One region of the Kitasatospora sp. NPDC056531 genome, then DNA from elsewhere that is predicted to be linked to it. Evidence: riboswitches for the same ligand, from Rfam matches in the RefSeq annotation. Region 1 holds a riboswitch; each other region holds the start of a gene.

Region 1 (5,388 bases):
CGTCAACATCGCCGTCGGCGGCACCGCGCTGCTGTTCGGCCTGCGCGGTACCGACACCTCCGGACTGCTGTCGGAGCTGCGCGCCCGGCTGCCCCTGCTCACCGCCGTCGGGCTGGCCGACGTCGCCGGCAACGCCACGTTCGCGATGGCCTCGCACGGCGGCTCGGCGGCGGTGGCCGCCGTGCTCGCCTCGCTCTACCCCGTGGTCACCGCGCTGTTGGCGCGGGGAGTGCTCAAGGAGCGGCTGCGCGCGGTCCAGGTGGTCGGCGCCGGGCTCGCCGTCGCGGGCACGCTGCTGCTCGCGGCAGCGTGACCGACGGACTACTCCGCGGGCGTCCAGCGCTTCTCGACCCCGGCCAGCTTCCAGTAGGCGATCGCGATCGCCCACACCACCACGAACAGCCCGGCGATCGCGTACCCGACGTTGTCCAGCGAGATGTCCGCGATGAACCCGGTGACCGGATCGGTCAGGTCGAGCTTCTCGTGCAGCACCCCGACCAGCTCGATGGTGCCGATGATGAAGGCCACCGCGATCGACAGCCCGGTGATGGTCAGGTTGTAGTACACCTTGCGCACCGGGTTGGAGAACGCCCACTGGTACGCGAAGTTCATGAAGGTCCCGTCCAGAGTGTCGAACAGGCTCATCCCCGCCGCGAACAGCAGCGGCAGGCAGACGATCGCGTACCAGGGCAGCCCGGCCGCCGCACCCGAGCCGGCCATCACCATCAGGGTGACCTCGGTCGCGGTGTCGAAGCCGAGGCCCAGCACCATGCCCACCGGGAACATCTGCCCGGGCCGGGTGATCGAGCGGGTCGCCCGGTTCAGCAGCCGGGCCATGAAGCCGCGCGAGTTGAGGTGCTCCTCCAGCTCCGCCTCGTCGTACTTCCCGGCCCGCATCGAGCGGAACACCTTGAGGATGCCGAGCAGCGCCGCCAGGTTGAGCGCGCCGATCAGGTAGAGGAAGGCGCCGGAGGCCGTGGTGCCGACCAGCCCGAGCCACTTGTGGGTGGCCGAGTCGTCGTCCATCAGCGTGTTCGCCAGCTGCGCGCCGCCCGCCACCAGGGCGGCCATGATGACCACCATCGAGGAGTGCCCGAGGGCGAACCAGAAGCCGACCGAGACCGGCCGCTTGCCGTCCGCCATCAGCTTGCGGGTGGTGTTGTCGATCACCGCGATGTGGTCGGCGTCGAAGGCGTGCCGCATGCCGAGGGTGTACGCGGTGATGCCCAGGCCCACCCCGAAGACCTGGGTACCGACCGCGTAGTTGTGGGGCGCGACCAGGAAGATGAGCGTCCCGAAGGCCACCACGTGCATGGCCAGGATCACCCCCATCAGCCCGGCCGTGCGGATGGTGTCCTCGCGCTTCCACCTGAAGGTGGGCAGGACGGAGGGGGCCGCCTCAGCAGGAGTGGCGGTTTCGGGCAGGGTCATCTTCGGATCACGCTCCAGCACCTCGTGGAATGACTTCGTGAGATGCCGTGGCCGGTCTCCTGGCTTACGGGGCTTCCGGACCCGCCTTCCCAAGCGCACGAGGCGCCCAGTGGCACGTGGGTACGGACAACTCTCCCCCGATCACAGTGGCGAGGGCCGCTCCGGACTGGGACCCCTGAGGGTCCGTCACCGGTCTTCCCGAGCACCACGGCGGGGAACACCGTAGGGCTCCGGCCTCACCCTCGCAAGGTTGCGCACCTGTGCAGGTGTCCAGGATCACAGGCCCCTGCCTGCAAGAATGTCCGCATGCATCTCGTACCGGCCGACCGCGCGGGCCACCGCACCATCGACGGCCACCGGGTCTGCGAGGCCATCGCCGCGATCGGCGACACCGCGCACGTCCGGTCCTGGGCCGAGCGGTTCTCCCTGCTCGCCGACCCCGGACGGCTCGCCCTGCTGCTCGCCCTGAACCGGGCCGGCCCGCTCGCCGTCACCGACCTGGCGGTTGCCACCGGCATGCGCGACCCCGCCGTGTCCCAGGCCCTGCGGCTGCTGCGCACGGCGGGCGTGGTCACCGGAGACAAGGACGGACGCGTGGTGCGCTACCGGCTCGTGGACGACAGCATGCGCCCCCTCCTCGACGAGTGCGCCGCCGGAGAGCACCACGAACCCACCGCAGCGGCGGGCTGACCGACACTCGGGGCCGGCCGTCTCTCGCAAGGGGCACCCCGGGAGCGGCTGGATGAGTACGATCATGAGGTGCCGTCCCACCCCCACGTCTGGCCCGCCGACCGCTGGAACACCCGCCCGGTCAAGGCCCGCGTGCTGGCGGTCGCCCGCACCCTCACCTCGGCGACCCGGGTCCTGGACGTCCTCACCCTGCTGAACCAGGACGGCATCGAACGGTACTTCACCGTCAACCCCGGCTCCGCCTTCGCCGACCGCGGCCTCACCGACTACCTGCGCGGCCTGCCCGGCTACACCGTGCTGGAGTGGGAGGACGCCGTCCGCCGCCGCTTCGACCTGGCCGTCGCCTGCGCCGTCCACGCCTCCATGCACCGGCTGGACGCCCACCTGGTCGTCCTCCCGCACGGCGCCGGCTACAACCGCCTGGTCACCGAGTCCACCGGTGACACGGTCAGCGCCGCAGGCCTGTCCCGCAACGAACTCACCCACCGGGGGCGGGTGTTCGTGGACGTCCTCGGCCTCTCCCACCCCGAGCAGCTGGACCGGCTGCGGGTCTCCTGCCCCGAGGCGCTGGACGTCGCCCGGGTGGTCGGCGACCCGTGCTTCGACCGGATCCTCGGCAGCGAACGCTCCCGGGACGCCTACCGCGCCGCACTCGGCGCCGTCGACGGCCGCCGGCTCGTCGTCGTCAACTCCACCTGGAGCGGGCACTCGTTACTCGGCCGCCGCCCCGACCTGCCCCGCCGCCTGGTCCGCCGGCTGCCCGCCGACGAGTACACGGTGGCCGTCGTGCTGCACCCCAACATCTGGAGCCGGCACGACCCCGAGGCCCTGCTCGACGACGCCCGCCGGATGGGCCTGCGGCTGATCCCGCCGCACCAGGGCTGGCAGGCCGCGCTGGTCGCCGCCGACTGCCTGATCGGCGACCACGGCTCGGTCTCCGTCTACGGCGCCGCCCTGGGCCGCCGCACCCTGCTGGTCGCCACCGGCGCCGCCGAACTCGACCCGCACTCCCCCAGCTACGCCTTCGGCCAGGCCGCGCCCGTCCTCGACCCGGACGGCGACCTCGCCGCCCAGCTCGAACAGGCCCTGGCCCGGGACCCGGCCGACCTCAGCGACATCACCGACCGCTCGCTGGCCCACCGCGGCGAATCCGCCCGGCTGCTGCGCCCGCTGCTCTACTCCTTCCTGGAGCGCCTGGACGAACCCGAGGGCGAACCCGTCCTGCCGCCCTACCCCAAGCCCGTCCCGCGCCCCGGCGGCACCGACCGGCCCACCGCGTACGACGTCGAGGGCAAGAGCGAGGGGACGGAGGTCAGCCTGCGGCGCTACCCGTTCGACCCGAACGACCCCACCCCGCGCGGCTTCCACGCGCTCACCGACGACCACCCGGGCGACGCCCTGCGCTACACCGCCGAGGTCCTCGCCCGCACCGAGCCGCACGCCGAACACCCCGCCGTCCACTGGCTCGCCGACACCGCCGCCGAACTCCCCGGCCTCGCCGTCGTGGTGGCCGCCCTCGGCCCGGCCCGCCACCTGCTCAGGCTGCACACCGGCCAGCTGCTGGAGGCCCTCGCCGAACGGGACTTCGGCCGCGCCGAGCCCGTCCTCGACCCGCTGCTGCTCGGCTCCGCCGTGGCCTCCTGGCTCGCCGACGGCGGCGACCCGGCAGGCCTCCCCGAACACGGCCTCACCGTCCGCACCGGCGAGCACCGCACCCGGGTGTCCTTCCGGACCGGTCCTTAGACGGGCCTCAGGGCCGCAGCTCCCGCAGGCGGGCCCGGCTGCGCTCCGCCAGCTCCGGGTCGTCCAGCTCCTCGGCCAGAGCCACTAGCAGGGTGTGGGCCTGGGCCTCCTTGGGGTACTGCTTGCGCTCCCCGGCCCGGCGGGCGCAGTCGCCCGCGGCCGCGACGGCGAGGTCGAGCTGCCCGAGCGCCTGGTGGGCCCGGGCGCGGACCAGCGGCAGCTTCATCAGCATGTCGTGGTCCGCGGTGGCCTCGGCCCGCGCGGCGGCCTCGGCCAGCACGGTCAGCGCCTGCTCCGGGCGGCCGTCCGCGATCAGCGCCTGCGCCAGGTTGTAGCTCTGCACGATCTCGCCGTGCGCATCGCCCCGGTTCTCCGCCAGGGCTCGGGTGAACCGGTCCACCGCCTCGCCCGGGCGGCCGTCGGCCAGGCAGAGCAGGCCGTCCGTCTCGAGCAGCACCCCCGCCACCCGACGCTCGACCACCAGCGGCAGCTGCTCCGCGGCGAGCGCCAACTGCTCGGCGGCCGGCCCGTACTCCTTGCGCTCGTAGTGGGCGCGGGCGAGCTGGTTGCGCACCCGGACCACGGCGTCCGGCTGGTTGTCCCACTGGGCCGACTCGACACCGAGCCGGTGGGTGGCGATCCAGTCCTGATAGAGCTTGCGGCCGTGGTAGAGCGGCCACAGCGACTCACAGAGCCGCCACACCTCGCCGTGCCAGCGCTGCTCGGCCGCCGCCTCCACCACCGCGCGCAGATTGGACCGCTCGGCGTGCAGCCACTCCAGCGCCGCCGCCCCGGAGGCGAAGCCGGGCAGCCCCGCGCCGCCGGCCTCCTGCAGCCGCAGCCGCGACCCCATCGCCCGGTCGGCCAGCGAGGACCGGCCCCGGTAGTACGCCACCACCCGGGCCAGCAGCTCGGCCCGGCCCGGGAGTTCGCGGGTACGGCCGTAGGCGTGCAGCCGTACCACGTCATGGGCACGGAAGCGCTCCTCGGAGTCGTCGGCGTCCAGCACCTCGTCCACCAGGTGCACGGCCCGCAGCTCCGTCAGCGCCTTCGCGGCCTGCTCGACGCCCGCCGCGCGCGCCAGTTCGGCCGACAGGAAGGGGCCGGGGTGCACACCGATCAGCCGGTAGAGCGCCCGGCCCTGCGGCGACAGCCGCTCGTACACCGCGTCGTAGGTCGGGCCGAGGTCGCTCCCCTCGTCGTCCAGCATGGCCAACCCGCCTTCCCGGTGGCGCAGTTCGGCTACCACCCGGCCGACCGGCAGGTGCTCCCGGTCGAGCAGCTGGCTGCCGACCGCGTTCAGCGCGAGCGGCAGCCCGCCGCACTCCTCGACCAGCGCCGCCAACTCCACCTCGGTGCCCCGCCCGGCGCCCAGCCACCGGCGCACCAGCTCCGTTCCCGCCGTCCCGCTCAGCGGCCCGAGCTGCCGCACCTCGGCGCCGTCCATCCGCAGCGCGGGCAGCCGCCGCCGGCCCGCGACGACCACCAGCCCGCTGGACGGGAGCAGCGCCCGGACCTCGGCGG
Region 2 (5,388 bases), on a different contig from region 1:
CCCGCCCCGAAGATCCCCGCACCGCAGGCCGCCGCCGAGGCGCCGGAGGCGGACGTGCCCGCGCCCCGCCGAACCGCGAAGGCGGCTGCGTCCACGACCGCGGCCGTGGACGCAGCCGTGGACGCAGCCGTGGCCGTGGACGACCCCGACGCCGTCGAGCTGGCCCCGTACACCATCCCGCAGGTCCCGGCGATCAGCTGGGACCCGGCCTCCAGCCCCCGGCGCCGCTGGATCGCCCGCGGCCTGCTCGGCGCCGTCCTGGGCGTCCAGGCCGCGCTCTCCATGCGCCTGCTCGCCGCCGCGCACCCCGACGAGGCCGCCGCCATGGTCGCCGGCCGCCAGCAGCTCGCCCACCTCCTGCACGGCACCCCGGTGACCACCGACCTGATCGACCGCGTCCCCGGCTCGCCCTGGCTGTACCCGCCACTGGCCGGCGCCGCCGCGAACGCCGGCGGCATCTGGGGCACCCGGCTGCTCAGCCTCGGCTTCGCGCTGCTCACCACGGTGCTGCTGTACTCGCTGACCCGACGGCTCTTCAACGAACGGGTCGCCATCTGCGGCATAGCCGCCTACGCCGTACTCCAGTCCACCGTCGTGGTCGGCTTCTACGGCGCCCCCGAGTCCCTCGCCGTCCTGCTGGTCGCCCTCGCGGCGTGGATCACGGTGTTCACCGCCCGGCGCCACCCGGCCCTGGTCCTGCTGGCCGCCCCGGCCACCGCACTGGCCTGTGCCGTCGCCTACTCGGCGGCCTTCGCCGTCCCCGCCCTGGTCCTCCTGGCCCTGGCCTGCGCCTGGCCCCACCGCCGGCCCGGCCCGGCCGCCCTGCGCGCCCTGCTGCCGGCCGTCGGCACCGCCCTCCTGCTGCTGCCCTACGGCGTGCTGGGGAAGGTCGTCCACTGGTCCCCCTCGCACGGCAACGCCCCCGGCTCAGCCGGCTCCATCCTGCTCGGCACCGTGCAGTGGGGCGGCCTGTTCACCCTCCTCGCGGTGGCCGGCACGGTCTCGTACGCCCGCCGTGAGCAGATGCACGAACACGAGTCGCCCGAGAACGACGGCGTCGCCACCACCCGCGGCCAGCGCGTGCTGCTCGGCACCGTGCTCACCGCCAGCGCGCTGCTGATCCCGGCCGTCCACCTGTGGACCGGCACCTCCGGGGCGCTGTTCCGCCACCTCGGCTACGGCATGCTGCTCGCCACCCCACTCGCGGGGCTCGGCCTCACCCGGCTCATCGGTGCCCACTTCCGCCACCCCCAGCTGGGCATCCTGGTCTGGGTCGCGCTGCTGGCCCTCGGGATGGAGCAGTCCGCCCTGCGCTACCAGAACGGGCCCGACTCCGGCCGCCTGCTGGCCGTCCTGCGGGCGCACGCCGTGCCCCAGGGCCACTACCTCACCGAGGTCGACGGCCTCGCCGAGTACTACCTGGGCAGCGTCAGCAAGCCCGAGCAGTGGGTCTCGGCGCGCGCCGGGACGGACTACCGCGACGGCGCCGGAGCGCAGCACCACGGCCAGGACGGCAGCACCGCCGCGATCCGGGACGGCTGGTTCACCATGGTGGTCCTCGACAGCACCGCCCCGGAGGCCACCGACCGGGCTCTGAGCGCCGCCCTGGCCGCCGGCGGGCAGTACCGGCTGATCGCCCAGTTCACCTCCCCAACCGGTGATTCGAGCACGTACAAGGTGTACCTGAAGCACTGACAGCCCGCCGGGCCCGTCGGCGCCAGCGACACGACAGGCACAACATATGGTGCCGCCGCAGTCCGCTGGCACTACATGTATGCTCACTCCTGCTGTCGATGCAGGGGAACCCGGTGGGAGTCCGGGACTGCCCCGCAGCGGTGTGCGGGCGGCTCCAGCAGCCGTGTCCGCGAGTCCGAGTACCTGCCGACGGCGTGCCCACGGCCCTCCCGCAGAGGCCGCGCCAGCACCAGCACCACACCTCCGGGCCTCGCGGGCGGGCCGGGGAGACACCGTCGCGCGACGCCGTTTGCGTTCGCGCCGTGCTCCCCTGCCCGGATCGGTCCGGTGCCACTCGATCACCGCCGCCGATCGCCGCCAGGAGAGAGCGCCTTGACCACCGCTGCCTCAGCCACCCTGCCCGCCCAGGGCTCCGGTACCGCCTTCACCGACCCGACGGTCTCCGACCCCGGCGGAGCGCTGCTGCGGCTTCTCACCGACCGCAGCGCCGACCTCACCGAGGTGGACCCCGGCCATGTCGCCGCCGCCGCGCTGCGCGGTCGCCACGCCGGCTCGGACTACGCCGAGCTGCGCGGGCTGGCCGTGGACGCCGCCGCGTCGATGATCGCCGAGGACCCCCAGTACTCGAAGCTGGCGGCCCGTCTGCTCGCCCTGGAGATCGTCGACGAGGCGAACAGCCAGGGCGCGGTCTCCTTCTCCGCCTCGATCGCCGTCGGCCACGCCGAGGGCCTGATCGGCGACACCACCGCGGCCTTCGTCGCCAAGCACGCCGCCGCCCTGAACGCGCTGATCGACACCGCCGGCGACGACCGCTTCGAGTACTTCGGCCTGCGCACCGTGCAGTCCCGATACCTGCTGCGCCACCCGATCACCCGCAAGGTGATCGAGACCCCGCAGCACTTCCTGCTCCGCGTCGCCTGCGGCCTGGCGGTCGGCGACTCCGAGCAGTCGGTGCGCGAGGTGGCCGAGCTGTACGGCCTGATGAGCCGCCTGGAGTACCTGACCTCCTCCCCGACGCTCTTCAACTCCGGCACCCGGCACCCGCAGATGTCGAGCTGCTACCTGCTCGACTCCCCGCTGGACAACCTGGACTCGATCTACAACCGCTACGCGCAGATCGCCCGGCTGTCCAAGCACGCCGGCGGCATCGGCCTGTCCTACTCGCGCATCCGCTCGCGCGGCAGCCTGATCCGCGGCACCAACGGCAAGTCCAACGGCATCGTCCCGTTCCTGCGCACCCTCGACTCCTCGGTCGCCGCGGTCAACCAGGGCGGCCGGCGCAAGGGCGCGGCCTGCGTCTACCTGGAGACCTGGCACGCCGACATCGAGGAGTTCCTGGAGCTGCGCGACAACACCGGTGAGGAGGCGCGCCGCACCCACAACCTCAACCTGGCGCACTGGATCCCGGACGAGTTCATGCGCCGGGTCAACGCCAACGCCGACTGGTCGCTGTTCTCCCCCGCCGACGTGCCCGAGCTGGTCGACCTGTGGGGGGCCGACTTCGACGAGGCGTACCGCAAGGCCGAGCAGGCCGGCAAGGCCGTCCGCACCATCCCGGCGCAGACCCTGTACGCCCGCATGATGCGCACCCTGGCGCAGACCGGCAACGGCTGGATGACCTTCAAGGACGCCTCCAACCGCGCCGCCAACCAGACCGCGCTGCCGGGCCGCACGGTGCACTCCTCCAACCTGTGCACCGAGATCCTGGAGGTCACGGACGACTCCGAGACCGCCGTCTGCAACCTGGGGTCGGTCAACCTCGGCGCGCACGTGGCGGACGGGGCCTCGGTCGAGGACCTGCTCGGCGCCATGGACTGGGAGCGCCTCGACGCCACCGTTCGTACGGCCGTCACCTTCCTCGACCGCGTGGTGGACATCAACTTCTACCCGACCACCGAGGCCGGCACCTCCAACTCCCGCTGGCGCCCGGTCGGCCTCGGCGTGATGGGCCTGCAGGACGTCTTCTTCAAGCTGCGGATCGACTTCGACTCGGCCGAGGCCGCGCGGCTGTCCACCCTCATCGCCGAGCGCATCATGCTCACCGCCTACGAGCGCTCCGCCGACCTGGCCGAGCAGCTGGGCCGCCACGAGGCGTACGGCGAGACCCGCGCCGCCCGCGGCGAGCTGCACATCGACCACTTCCCGACGGCCGCCCCGCAGTGGGCCGACCGCTGGACGGCACTGCGCGCCCGCATCGCCGAGACCGGCCTGCGCAACTCGCTCCTGCTCGCGATCGCCCCGACCGCGACCATCGCGTCCATCGCCGGCGTGTACGAGTGCATCGAGCCGCAGGTGTCCAACCTGTTCAAGCGCGAGACCCTGAGCGGGGAGTTCCTCCAGGTCAACCCGTACCTGGTGCGCGAGCTCAAGGAGCTCGGCGTCTGGGACCAGCAGACCCGCGACGCCCTGCGCGACGCCAACGGCTCCGTGCAGGAGTTCAACTGGCTGCCGGAGGAGGTCCGTTCGCTGTACCGCACGGCCTGGGAGCTGCCGCAGCGCGCCCTGATCGACCTGGCCGCGGCCCGCATGCCGTACCTGGACCAGAGCCAGTCGCTGAACCTGTTCATGGCGGCGCCGACCATCGGCAAGCTCAGCTCGATGTACGCCTACGCGTGGAAGGTCGGTCTGAAGACCACCTACTACCTGCGCTCGCGCCCGGCGACCCGCATCGCCCAAGCCGCGTCCGGCGCCGCCCGCGCCGCCGCGCCCGTGCCGGCCAACACGATTCCTGTGGGCACCCCCGCCCTCACCCCGGAGCAGGAAGCCGCCATCGCCTGCTCCCTGGAGAACCCCGAGTCCTGCGAGGCCTGCCAGTAATGACTGCCGACGACCGCAAGATGCTGCTCGACCCCGGCTTCGAGCTGACCCTGCGCCCGATGCGCTACCCGTCGTTCTACGACCGGTACCGCGACGCGATCAAGAACACCTGGACCGTCGAGGAGGTGGACCTGCACTCCGACGTCGCCGACCTCGCCAAGCTCAGCGAGGGCGAGCGGCACATGATCGGCCGACTGGTCGCCTTCTTCGCGACCGGTGACTCGATCGTCGCGAACAACGTCGTGCTGAGCCTCTACAAGCACATCAACTCCCCGGAGGCGCGCCTGTACCTGTCGCGCCAGCTGTTCGAGGAGGCCGTCCACGTTCAGTTCTACCTGACGCTGCTGGACACCTACCTCCCGGACCCGGAGGACCGCGCGGCGGCCTTCGCCGCGGTGGAGAACATCCCCTCCATCGCCCAGAAGGCGAAGTTCTGCTTCAAGTACATGAACGCGGTCGACCACATCGACTCGCTGCAGACCAAGGAGGACCGCCGCGCGTTCCTCCTGAACCTGATCTGCTTCGCGGCGTGCGTCGAGGGTCTGTTCTTCTACGGTGCATTCGCGTACGTGTACTGGTTCCGCAGCCGCGGCCTGCTGCACGGTCTCGCGACCGGCACCAACTGGGTGTTCCGCGACGAGTCCATGCACATGGACTTCGCGTTCTCCGTGGTGGACACGGTGCGCGAGGAGGAGCCCGACCTCTTCGATGAGGAGATGGCCAAGCAGGTCACCGAGATGCTGGAGGAGGCCGTCGAGGCCGAGCTCCAGTTCGCCCAGGACCTGTGCGGTGAGGGCCTGCCCGGCATGAACACCGCCTCCATGCGCGAGTACCTCCAGGCCGTGGCCGACCAGCGCCTGGCCCGCCTGGGCCTGC
Region 3 (5,388 bases), on a different contig from region 1:
CCAGCTTCGCCCGCACCGCCCAGTGGCCCAGCGGGGAGAGCTCAGCGGCATCGTTCCTGCGCACCACGGCGCCGACCGCCGCGAGGCCGTCCAGCATCCAGTCCAGGACGGCGGCCACGTCGGAGGGCGAGGCCGGGGTGTCGATCTGCGGCTCGCGGCAGGTACCGCGGACGGCGGAGACGGCCGAGGCGGCGTGCGGGACGGGCGACAGGCCGGGGCCGCCGAGGCCGGTACCGACCCGGCGCTCGTCCAAGCCGCGGCGCAGCAGCTCCAGCAGCTCGCTCTCGGCCACCGGGCCGTCCACCAGGTGCAGGAAGGACAGCAGCTGCGGGGCCTGGTCCACGGCCTGGCCGGCCAGGACGGCGAACACCCCGCGCAGCGCGGCGGGCGGCACCGGGGCGAGCAGCGTCCAGGCGTCGAACAGCCCGGACCAGCCACGCACCACGGCCTCGTCGTCGTGCTCCCAGGCGTGCAGGCGCCAGCCGGGGCCGGCGCCGCCGTCCCGGGCCTCCACCAGGCCGACCAGCAGCGCCTGCCCCCAGGCCTTGGCGGCGGCGCCGACCGTCATGGCAAGCGCCCGGCCCGCCGCACGGGCGTCCTCCGGGAGCAGCTCGCCACGCTTGTCGACCTCGTCCAGTTCCCCGGCCCAGCGGGCGATCCGGACGGCGTCCACCAGCATCCGACGGGCCAGCGGCGCGAGCTCGGCCGGCGCGGGGAAGCCCTCCGGCACGGGAACCCGACCCCGCCCTGGCGCCGGCGCGGGCCCTCGCCGCCGGGGTACACCGGCCCCACCCGGCCTGCCACCGGAGGGCCGGTGGGGTGTACCGGGGAGACGGGTCACCGTCGCACCGGTACCGATCGTCGGCGGGAGCGGGGCATCACGGTCGCGCGGGTTCCGAGACGTCACGTCGAGCAGTCTTCCCCTTGCACCGGCCTTCTGTCACATCCGGTTGTCCGTACGACCGGGAGACCGGGGACGGCACCTCCGCAAGATCGGGCAACAGTGGCAAACCGCCTGGCCGGAAACGTGTGGCGGGGCCATGCCAGGGTTGCGGCCGGGCGTCGCGGTGCTCGTTCGGCCGGTCACGCTGCGTGTCGAACGGGGGTGTACGGAGGGTGCGCGGAGGCGCGGTGGGTGGGATCCGGCCAGGCGGCATGTGCCAGGGGGCGGGGGTTTCGGCACGGGAAGTCGGCCGGGCCGACTTCTGGCGCGCGGGCCGGAGCCGCACCGGGGGCGCGAACCGGACAGCGAATCGAACGGGGGTCGCGCGGACGGCGGGCGGAGCGTCGGCCGCCCCGGGCCGGTGGTGCTTCCGGGGCGGCGGTGGGCTGTCAGGCGGAGTGACGCGGGGAGTCGGATGGGCCGACTCTCATCCGCAGGGCCAAATTTGGCCCCCCAAGCCGGGGTGGGCACGGTCAGAGCAGGGGGGTGAGCCAGCGACGGAGGAGTTCGGTGTAGTGGTCGGGGGCGGAGTTCCACAGGGCGGCGTGGTCGGCGCCCGGGAAGGTCTGCAGGTTGACCACGTCCGGGCGGGCGGCCGCGAGGCGCTGGGCGGTGCCGAACGGGGCGATCGGGTCGCTGGGGCTGTGCAGCACCAGGGTGGGGACGTGCAGGTCCGCACCCTCGGCGAGCCGCGCGAAGTCGGCGAGGTCGACGCCGGTGCGGCCCTCGGCGGCCAGCGCGCCCAGCTCGGCGGCGACGCCCGTGAAGCCGGCCCGGGCGGCGTCGCGGCGGGCGGAGGCGGGCAGGTCGAGGACGGGCGAGTCGAGGATCAGCCCGCTGATGGCGTGCGCCCACGCGGAGCGGGCCGCCGCGTGCAGGACCATGGTGGCGCCCAGCGACCAGCCGTACAGGATCACCCTGCCCGCGCCGTGGTCGAGCGCCAGCCGTATCGCCGACTCGACGTCGCGCCACTCGGTCGCGCCGAAGTGGCTGAGCCCGTCCGGGGAGGCGGGGGCGCCCGCGTCGCCGCGGTAGGTGACGGCGAGGACGGGCAGGCCGAGGCGGTCGAGGACGGGCAGGACCGGGAGGGTCTGCTGGCGGTCGGCCTCGGTGCCGTGGACGAGGATCACCCAGGTGCCGCGCTTGCCGTCGAGGCGCCAGGCCGGGAGGTCGCCCAGCTCGCCGTCGGCGCTGGTGTCGCTGAAGGCCAGGCCGAGCGCCTCGGTGGGGTCGCCGAGCAGCACGCGGGGGGTGAAGTGCACCTCGGTGCCGGGCGTGAGGGTGCCCCGGTCGGCGCGGACGAGCCGCCGGGTGACGCCCTGCTCGTCGCTGTGCAGGATCTCCTCGACCACCGCGTGCCCGCCGCCCTCCCACTCGACGGCCCAGCGGCCGCGCCGCAGGCTCTCGGGGCGGCGGGTGAAGGTGACCCGGCCAGCGGCGAGGCTCTGCACCAGGATGGGCCCGGACTCCTGCACGGCCGCGTCCGGCCCCGCGCCCGGACGGACCATCCGCTCGGAAGCCCGGCGGCCGATCATCAGGACGACGACCCCGGCCCCGACGGCGGCGGCCGCCACGACCGCTGCGGTTCGCCAACGCATATCGTTCCCCGCTCTGCTTCACGGACCGGACGGTGTTCGCACACCAGTTCACCAGGGTCGTGCTCCCCCGGCCACCGGAGTGGGCCGTCCGGGGCATGGGGAAGGAATCGGGGCATGGGGGAGGAAGAGGAGCGTCAGACCGGAACGGCCGTCGGCTGGGCCGCCAGGAGCTGCCAGAACCGGGGGGTGAGCGGCGGGGCGGGGGTGCGGGGCACGCTGGGCGTGCCCCAGTGGGTGGGGACGTGGTGTTCCTGGTGGAGGACGGGAAGGACGGCTGCGAGGTCCGGCTCGGGGACGGGGACGAGGCGGGCGAGGGCGCGGAGCTGGGGCTGCCAGCGGCCGGCGACGCACTGGCGCAGCAGCCGGTCCAGGGCCTCGGCGCGGCCGGTGGCCTCGACCAGCTCGGTCAGCCGCAGGCCGAGGACCTGGGCGAGGGCGTGGGTCTGGTCAGGGTCGCCGTCCCAGTGGCCGGTCAGTTCGGCCTCCCGGTAGGCGGGCAGGGACATGCCGACACGTTCGGCCACGGCCTCCTGGCCGAGTTCGCGGGCGATGCGGTGGTCCCGCAGGCGCGTCGGGCGGGCGCCCATCAGGTCGGCGGCGGGGCACCAGAGGGCGCGGGCGAGGGCGATGAGCTCGGCCTCGCCCGGCCGCAGGTCGCCGTTCTCCCAGGCGAGGACGTGGCCGAACAGCAGCCGTACACCGTGGGCGGCCATGCCCTCGGCGACCTGTTCGGGGGTCAGGCCGAGGCCGACCCGGTGGACGCGGGCGGCCTCGGGCGAGAACGGCACCGGGGGCGGGGCGGCGGCGGGGGTCTTTCGGCGGCGCATGGCACCGAACGGTAGGCGCGGTCCTCGGCGTGGCCCCAGCCCCAGAACGCACGAAGCGGGACTGACGGGCCCTCCGCCGCGCTGGGCGATCGCACAGTGACGACACCCGGCCGCCGTGTGGCCGCCCCGTGGCCGCCGTGTGACCAACCCCTCCGTGACCTCGGTTGACGCGTGGATCGGCCGCGTGATGGGATCCTTGCGCCAAACGGAGGCATGGAGAGGAAGCCGGTGCGAGTCCGGCGCGGTCCCGCCACTGTCACCGGGGAGCACGCTCGGAAGGTGCCACGGCGGACCGTCAGAAGCCGCTGGAAGGCCCGAGGGTGCGTCCGACCCGGAAGCCAGGAGACTCTCGCCCCCGGTACGTCGATCCAGGGCGCGGACCCTGAGTGAGGACACGCACGCGATGCAGCCTGCCCCGCCCCGTCGGACCTCGAGCTGCCCACCGCCGTGCGCCCGCTGACCCGCGCCGCCGCCTTCGCGCTGGGCGCCGTCGCGGGCTACGCCGTCGACGCCCGCTTCGCCGACCCCCGCCGCGGCCACCCCGTCGCGCTCTTCGGCAACGCCGCGACCCGCCTCGAACGGCGTCTGTGGCGCGACGACCGCACGGCCGGGACGGCGTACACGGCGCTGTGCGTGGGCGCGGTCGCGGCCGGCGCACTGGCCCTGGACCGAACGGTGGGACGCCGTCCGCTGGGGCGGGCGGCACTGGCCGCGGCGGCGACCTGGACGGTGCTCGGCGGCACCTCGCTGACCCGGGAGGCGCGCACCATCGGCCGCTCCCTCACCGCGGGCGATCTGACGGCCGCCCGGGAACGACTGCCGCACCTGTGCGGGCGGGACCCGAGCGCGCTGGACGAACAGCAGATCGCCCGGGCCGTGGTCGAGTCGGTGGCCGAGAACACCGCCGACGCCGTGGTGAACGCGCTGACCTGGGGCGCTCTGGCGGGCACGCCGGGCCTACTGGCCTTCCGCGCGGTGAACACCCTGGACGCGATGGTGGGCCACCGCTCGCCCCGCTACGCCCGCTTCGGCTGGGCCTCGGCCCGGCTGGACGACGTGGCCGGCTGGCCGGGCGCCCGGCTCACCGCGCTGCTGACGGTGGCCGCCGCACCCGAGCCCCGCACCGCCTGGCGGGTCTGGCGGCGGGACGGCTCCGCGCACCCGAGCCCGAACGCGGGCCAGGCCGAGTCGGCCTTCGCCGGCGCGGTGGGCGTCCGGCTGGGCGGGACTCTGCAGTACCCGCACGAGCCGAAGGGCGCGCCGGAGCCGAAAGCGACGAGCGACAAGCGACCGACGCAGGAGGGAGCGCCGGAGCGAGGAGCGTCGGCTCCGGGCCAGGAGCGCCCGGAGGCGAGTGCGGAGCCACGGCAAAGGGTGGAGCACCGGCCGGTGCTGGGCGCGGAGTTGCGGCCGGTGACGGTGGACGACATCGAGCGGGCCTGCACGCTGTCCCGGCGGGTGGGCGCGCTGGCGCTGGGTACGACGGTCGCGGGGCACGTCCTGCTGCGGCTCCTGATGAAGAGGGGTGGGGCATGACGAACGCGCTGCTGGTCGCCGGGACGACCTCGGACGCGGGCAAGAGCGTGGTGACGGCCGGGATCTGCCGCTGGCTGGCCCGCCAGGGCGTGCGGGTCGCGCCGTTCAAGGCGCAGAACATGTCGCTGAACTCCTTCGTCACCGCCGACGGCGCCGAGATCGGCCGCGCCCAGGCGATGCAGGCGCAGGCCGCCCGGGTGGAGCCGGAGGCGGCGATGAACCCGGTGCTGCTCAAGCCCGGCGCGGACGGCCGCAGCCAGGTGGTGCTGCTCGGCAGACCGGTGGCCGAGGTGGGCGCGCTGGACTACCGGGATCGCAAGCCCGTCCTGCTGGAACGCTCCCTGGAGTGCCTGGCGGACCTGCGCCGCCGCTTCGACGTGGTGGTCTGCGAGGGCGCGGGCTCGCCCGCCGAGATCAACCTGCGCGACCGGGACATCGCCAACATGGGCCTGGCCACGGCCGCCGGACTGCCCGTCGTGGTGGT
Region 4 (5,388 bases), on a different contig from region 1:
CCTTGCCTCCTGGGTGACGCGCTGTGCTTGCTTGGTACCCCCGCCGGGGGGCCTTGCTACCGCTGTTACTACCGCTGTTGCTACCCCACGGAGGGGCGTCGATGCCGCTGGTCCGCCATCGTCGCGGGTGCTTCGCGCCCCGGTGCGAGAGTCACTCATGGTAAGGCATTGCGACGCTGGGTGGCAGGGGCTTTGCCCTTACTCGCAGGTCGGTTCAGCGACTTCTCAACAACTCTCAACGACTGCCGGCGGCGGTCAGTGCCTCGCCGGTGAGCCGGTAGACGGTCCACTCGTCCATCGGCACTGCGCCGAGCGACTTGTAGAAGTCGATCGAGGGCTGGTTCCAGTCGAGCACCGACCACTCCACCCGCGCGTAGCCGCGCTCGACGGCGATCCGCGCGAGCTCCAGCAGGAGCGCCTTGCCGTGGCCGCCGCCGCGGGCCTCCGGGCGGACGTAGAGGTCCTCCAGGTAGATCCCGTGGGTGCCGCGCCAGGTCGAGAAGTTGAGGAACCAGACCGCGAAGCCGACCGGCTCGCCAGTGGTGTCGTCCTCGGCGATCAGGCCGAACAGCGCCGGGTTGGCGCCGAACAGCGCCTCCCGCAGCTGCTCCTCGGTGGCCACCGCCTCCTGTGGGGCCTGCTCGTAGTCCGCGAGCTCGCGGATCATGGCCAGGACGACGGGGACGTCGGTGACGACGGCGGTGCGGATCATGCCGCGAGCCTACTGCTCGGGCCCGCTCTCGTCCCAGGCCTGGATCGAGGTCTGGTCGACGATCCGGCCGTCCCGCAGGTCGGCCATCGAGGACATCAGCACCCGCACGCCGTCGGGGTAGCGGCAGGACTCCAGGAAGGCGACGTGGTCGCCCTGGACCACCACCTGTTCCAGCTTGTGGGTCATCTCGCGGCCGTAGACGTCGTTCAGCATGGCGCCGATCTCGTCCCGTCCGTGCATCACCAGGGGGTGGCTGGGCTGGGTCTTGCGGTCGACCACGCGCAGTTCGGCGTCCTCGGCGTACAGGGCCAGCAGGGCCTCGGAGTCGCAGCGCTCGATGCCCTCGCGCAGGGCCCGGGTGTCGAAGGCGGACGGCGCCGCCATGGTGGTCATGATCTCGCTCCTCCGGTCGGGTCCGTCGGCTCGTACCTCTGAGCGTACGCCCGGCGGACCCGATCGGAAGCGGCTCGATCCGGGCCGGTCAGCGGGCCGGGACGGTGCACAGGTAGTCGGCCAGGGTGCTGATCGCGGCCGGGTTGCGGGGGCTCTCGACCAGGTCGACGTAGCCCATGACCACGATCCGGTCGTTCTTGACCGCGGAGACGCCCGCCAGCGGCGGGAACGACTTGAGGAACTTCCGCTTCTCCTCGGCGCCCGGGGTCGCGTAGTCGTTGATCACGATCACCTCGGGGTCGCGCCGCACCACGCTCTCCCAGCCCGCGGTGACCCAGGTGTCGGCGAGGTCGCCCATGATGTTGGCCCCGCCGGCCTTGTCGATGATCTGGTTGGCGGCGGCGAACTTCCCGGCGGTGTAAGGCTTGTCCTGCCCGCTGTCGTACAGGAAGACGGACGGGCGGTGCTCCGGCTGCGGGACGGCGGCGATCTTCGCCTTGAAGTCGGAGACCAGCCGGTCGGCGCGGTCCCTGACGTCGAAGATCTCGCCGAGGTTGGCGAGGTCGGTGTAGAGCGCCTCCAGCGGGTCCATCACCCCGCGCTCGGTGCCCCTGCCGCGACGGCAGGACTCGCTGAGCACGTAGGAGTCGACGCCGAGCGCCTTGAACGCCTGAGGGGTGACCCCGCTGCCCTCGTCGAAGCCGTAGTGCCAGCCGGCGAAGACCAGGTCGGCCCCGGCGTCCAGCGCGATCTCCTTGGTGAGCACCTTCTTGGAGAGCCAGGTGGTCTGCTGGTAGCCGTCCTGCCAGGCCACCTTGTCGACCCGGCCCTTGTCGTCGGGCATCACGTAGCCGGCCATCCGGTCGGCGAGGCCGAGGGAGAACATCAGCTCGGCCGTGTTGACGTCGTTGGTCACCACCCGGGCGGGCTTCTGCGCGAAGGTGAGCCTCTCCCCGCAGTCGTCCACGGTCACCGGGTAGTGGGCGGAGGCGGTGGTGGCCGCGGTGGGGGCGATCTCCGCGCCGCACGCGGTGAGTCCGAGGGTGAGCAGGGCGGCGGTGGCAACGGCCTTGGTGCGCATGTCACTTCTTTCGGATCGGAGCGGTCTTCGGGTGGTTCAGGGGAGGCGGTCGAACAGCAGCTGGAGGGCGCCGGTGTCCGGGTGCCGGACCGGGGTGGCCCGGACGCCGAACACCTCGGCCAGCAGGGCGGGTCGGAGCACCTCGTGGGGCGTCCCGGAGGCCACGATCCGGCCGGCCCGCAGCACGTACAGCAGGTCGCAGTGGCCCGCCGCCAGGTTGAGGTCGTGCAGCGCGGTGAGCACCGTCGGCCCGGCCTCCCGGGCCAGGGCCAGCACCTCCAACTGGTGGGCGATGTCCAGGTGGTTGGTGGGTTCGTCCAGCACCAGCAGCCGGGGTTCCTGGACCAGCGCGCGGGCGATCAGCACCCGTTGCCGCTCGCCCCCGGAAAGGCTCAGGAAGCCGCGCTCGGCGAGGTGCCCGGCCCGGACCCGGTGCAGCGCCTCGGTGCAGCGCCGCCGGTCCTCGTCGGTCGGGCCGCCCATGCCGCGGCGGTGCGGCAGCCGGCCCATGGCGACCACCTCGGCCACCGTGAAGTCGAACCCGACGGAGTGCTCCTGGGTCAGCGCGGCCACCCGCCGGGCCGCCTGGCGCGCGGTGAGCGCGTGCAGGTCGTCGCCGTCCAGCCGGACGGCCCCGCCGGCCGGCCGCAGCACCCGGTAGACGCAGCGCAGCAGGGTCGACTTGCCGCTGCCGTTCGGTCCGACCAGGCCGACCACCTGGCCGGCGGCGGCCTTCAGGTGCACCTCGTGGACCAGCCGGGTGCCGGCCAGTTCCACCGAGACGGCGTCGACGGCGAGGTCCTCGGCGTCCGTCACATCGGTCAGGGCCGTCATCGGGCACCCCCGAGGGCGGTGCCGCGACGGCGCATCAGCAGTAGGAAGGCGGGCACCCCGAGGACCGCGGTGAACACCCCGACGGGCAGTTCGGCGGGTGCCAGCAGGGTGCGCGAGGCGATGTCCACCCAGACCAGCAGGAGCGCCCCGGCGAGCGGGGCGATCAGCAGCACCCGGCGGTGTCCGGCGCCGACCAGCATCCGGGCCAGGTGCGGCATCAGCAGCCCGACGAAGCCGATCGCCCCGCTGACCGCGACCACGGTGCCGGTGACGGCGGCGGTCACCGTGAACAGTTCGCGGCGCAGCCGGTCAGGGTCCACGCCGAGCGAGGCGGAGGTCTCGTCGCCCATGGCGAGCGCGTCCAACCGCCCGGCGGCGCAGCCGAGGTAGGCCAGTCCGGCCAGGACGGTGCAGGCGGCGATCGGCACCGAGCCCCAAGTGGCGCCGCCGAGGCTGCCGAGCAGCCACATCATCGCGTCCCGGGCGGCCTCGCCGCGGTCGGCGGCGAAGACCATCAGGGTGGTGGCGGCGGAGAAGCCGTAGGACAGGGCGGTGCCGGTGAGCACCAGGCGCAGCGGGGTGAGGCCGTACGCGGTGCGGGCGGCGAGGTAGACCAGCGTCATGGCGACCAGCGCGGAGCCGAAGGCGGAGGCGGAGATCGCCCACACCCCGAGCGAGGCGAAGGCGCCGAACAACAGGACGGCGTTGGCGCCGACGGCCGCGCCGGAGGAGATGCCGAGGACGAAGGGGTCGGCGAGCGCGTTGCGCACCAGCGCCTGGACGGCGACGCCGGTGGCGGCGAGTCCGGCGCCGACCACGGCGGCCAGGACGGTGCGCGGCAGCCGGATCTCCCAGACGATGGCGTACCCGGCCGCCTCGCTCGCGTCCAGCCGGCCGCCCGTCAGTCCGGCGCCCAGGAGCCGCAGGACGCGGGGGAGTTCGATTCCGGAGGCGCCGAGCGCGACCCCGGAGACCAGGGAGAGCAGCAGGGCGGCGGCGAGGCCGACGGCGAGTGGGAGCGTGGGTATTCGGCGAGCGGGCGAACTGCTGTCCACGAGAGGATCGCGCCTTGCCTCGGGCCGTGGGCGTGCCGGGGCGGGCGCCGGCCGGGGGCGTGCCCGGGCGCCTTCCCCTCGCAGTCCACGGCGAGTTGTCGGGAGTTCAGCGGCCGAGGGCGATCGGGCTGGCGCGGACGCGGGGGGTGCCCCCGGGGCCGCGCTCACCGTTGCGGGTCAGCGCCGGATTCACACCGGACTTCCCCCTCGGACGCCCTGGCAGCATAACAGCCACTCAGGCCAGGCAACCCTTACCTGGCATGGATCGGGCGTGAACGCACGACCGCCCCCGTCCGACGGGCGGACGGGGGCGGCCGGGTGGCGACGCGTCAGGCTCAGGCCTGCTTGGTCTCCCAGAAGATCTTGTCGACCTCGGCGATCAGGTCCAGCAGGGCCTGGCCGGTGGCCGGGTCGGTGGACGCCTTGGCGGCCGAGGCGGCCTTCAGGGTGTCGTTGATCAGCTGGTGCAGCTGGGGGTACTTCTCGAAGTGCGGGGCCTTGAAGTAGTCGCTCCACAGCACCGAGATGTGGTGCTTGACGGCCTCGGCGCGCTGCTCCTTGATGATGATGGCGCGGGCGCGGAAGTGCGGGTCCTCGTTGGCCTGGTACTTCTCCTGGGTGGCCTTGACCGACTCGGCCTCAAGCTTGGCCTGCGCCGGGTCGTAGACGCCGCAGGGCAGGTCGCAGTGGGCGTGAGCGGTGGCACGCGGTGCAAACAGACGAGAGAACATGGGAGTCCTTCCTTAGATCGTCTTCCCGCGCCCGAGATTACCCTTCCGCCCCCCGGGTTTCGCGATCGGGCGGTGGGCCTAGGGCGAAAGGCGGACCCGGAACCGGGGTAATCCGGACATCGAACGGATGACGGTCCGTGCGGCAGACTGGGTGCGGTTGGTCCAGGAGGAGGAGTCGTGGCGCGGAGCGCGGAGCCGCAGGGCGGTGCGGGGGGTGGCGTGGTGCCGTTCGGGCTGGTCGACGTGGCGGGCCCGTCGATGGTCCCGACCCTGCGCGAGGGCGACCAGCTGCTGGTCCGCTACGGCGCGCCGATCCGGCCGGGCGCGGTGGTGCTGTTCCGGCACCCCCTCCAGCAGGACCTGCTGGTGGTGAAGCGGGCGGCCGAGCGCCGCCCGAAGGGCTGGTGGCTGCTGTCCGACAACCGGCCGGTGGACAGCGACAGCCGCAGCTACGGCCCGGTCCCGGACGACCTGGTGCTCGGCCGGGTGCTGCTGCGGCTGCGCCCGAGCCCGGCCTGGCTGGCGCCGGGCCGCCGGCTGGAGCGGCTGCTGCTCAGCCCCCGGCTGGCCCGGGTGCCGGGC

The links. Region 1 has a riboswitch for cobalamin ahead of ACFQ87_RS30445 (HoxN/HupN/NixA family nickel/cobalt transporter). Riboswitches for the same ligand answer to the same signal wherever they lie in the genome.
Region 2: it holds a riboswitch for cobalamin, as region 1 does, so the genes downstream of both, ACFQ87_RS39285 (ribonucleoside-diphosphate reductase subunit alpha) here and ACFQ87_RS30445 (HoxN/HupN/NixA family nickel/cobalt transporter) in region 1, are expected to answer to the same signal.
Region 3: it holds a riboswitch for cobalamin, as region 1 does, so the genes downstream of both, ACFQ87_RS20840 (cobalamin biosynthesis protein) here and ACFQ87_RS30445 (HoxN/HupN/NixA family nickel/cobalt transporter) in region 1, are expected to answer to the same signal.
Region 4: it holds a riboswitch for cobalamin, as region 1 does, so the genes downstream of both, ACFQ87_RS32270 (FecCD family ABC transporter permease) here and ACFQ87_RS30445 (HoxN/HupN/NixA family nickel/cobalt transporter) in region 1, are expected to answer to the same signal.

What each region holds. Positions count from the first base shown of each region.
Region 1 covers NZ_JBHTTU010000048.1:28,979-34,366, forward strand. Annotated here, with positions in the region: gene ACFQ87_RS30440 (EamA family transporter) at 1-313, shown strand, start outside; gene ACFQ87_RS30445 (HoxN/HupN/NixA family nickel/cobalt transporter) at 322-1,431, opposite strand; cobalamin riboswitch at 1,463-1,656, opposite strand; gene ACFQ87_RS30450 (ArsR/SmtB family transcription factor) at 1,738-2,121, shown strand; gene ACFQ87_RS30455 (hypothetical protein) at 2,191-3,864, shown strand; gene ACFQ87_RS30460 (AAA family ATPase) at 3,872-5,388, opposite strand, start outside.
Region 2 covers NZ_JBHTTU010000105.1:8,590-13,977, reverse strand. Annotated here, with positions in the region: gene ACFQ87_RS39290 (glycosyltransferase family 39 protein) at 1-1,695, shown strand, start outside; cobalamin riboswitch at 1,758-1,901, shown strand; gene ACFQ87_RS39285 (ribonucleoside-diphosphate reductase subunit alpha) at 2,092-4,512, shown strand; gene ACFQ87_RS39280 (ribonucleotide-diphosphate reductase subunit beta) at 4,512-5,388, shown strand, end outside.
Region 3 covers NZ_JBHTTU010000023.1:53,269-58,656, reverse strand. Annotated here, with positions in the region: gene ACFQ87_RS20855 (hypothetical protein) at 1-730, opposite strand, end outside; gene ACFQ87_RS20850 (alpha/beta hydrolase family protein) at 1,417-2,541, opposite strand; gene ACFQ87_RS20845 (helix-turn-helix domain-containing protein) at 2,676-3,368, opposite strand; cobalamin riboswitch at 3,586-3,717, shown strand; gene ACFQ87_RS20840 (cobalamin biosynthesis protein) at 3,816-4,904, shown strand; gene ACFQ87_RS20835 (cobyric acid synthase) at 4,901-5,388, shown strand, end outside.
Region 4 covers NZ_JBHTTU010000056.1:21,936-27,323, forward strand. Annotated here, with positions in the region: gene ACFQ87_RS32250 (GNAT family N-acetyltransferase) at 236-712, opposite strand; gene ACFQ87_RS32255 (nuclear transport factor 2 family protein) at 722-1,105, opposite strand; gene ACFQ87_RS32260 (ABC transporter substrate-binding protein) at 1,194-2,186, opposite strand; gene ACFQ87_RS32265 (ABC transporter ATP-binding protein) at 2,223-3,020, opposite strand; gene ACFQ87_RS32270 (FecCD family ABC transporter permease) at 3,017-4,075, opposite strand; cobalamin riboswitch at 4,172-4,323, opposite strand; gene sodN (superoxide dismutase, Ni) at 4,411-4,806, opposite strand; gene sodX (nickel-type superoxide dismutase maturation protease) at 5,065-5,388, shown strand, end outside.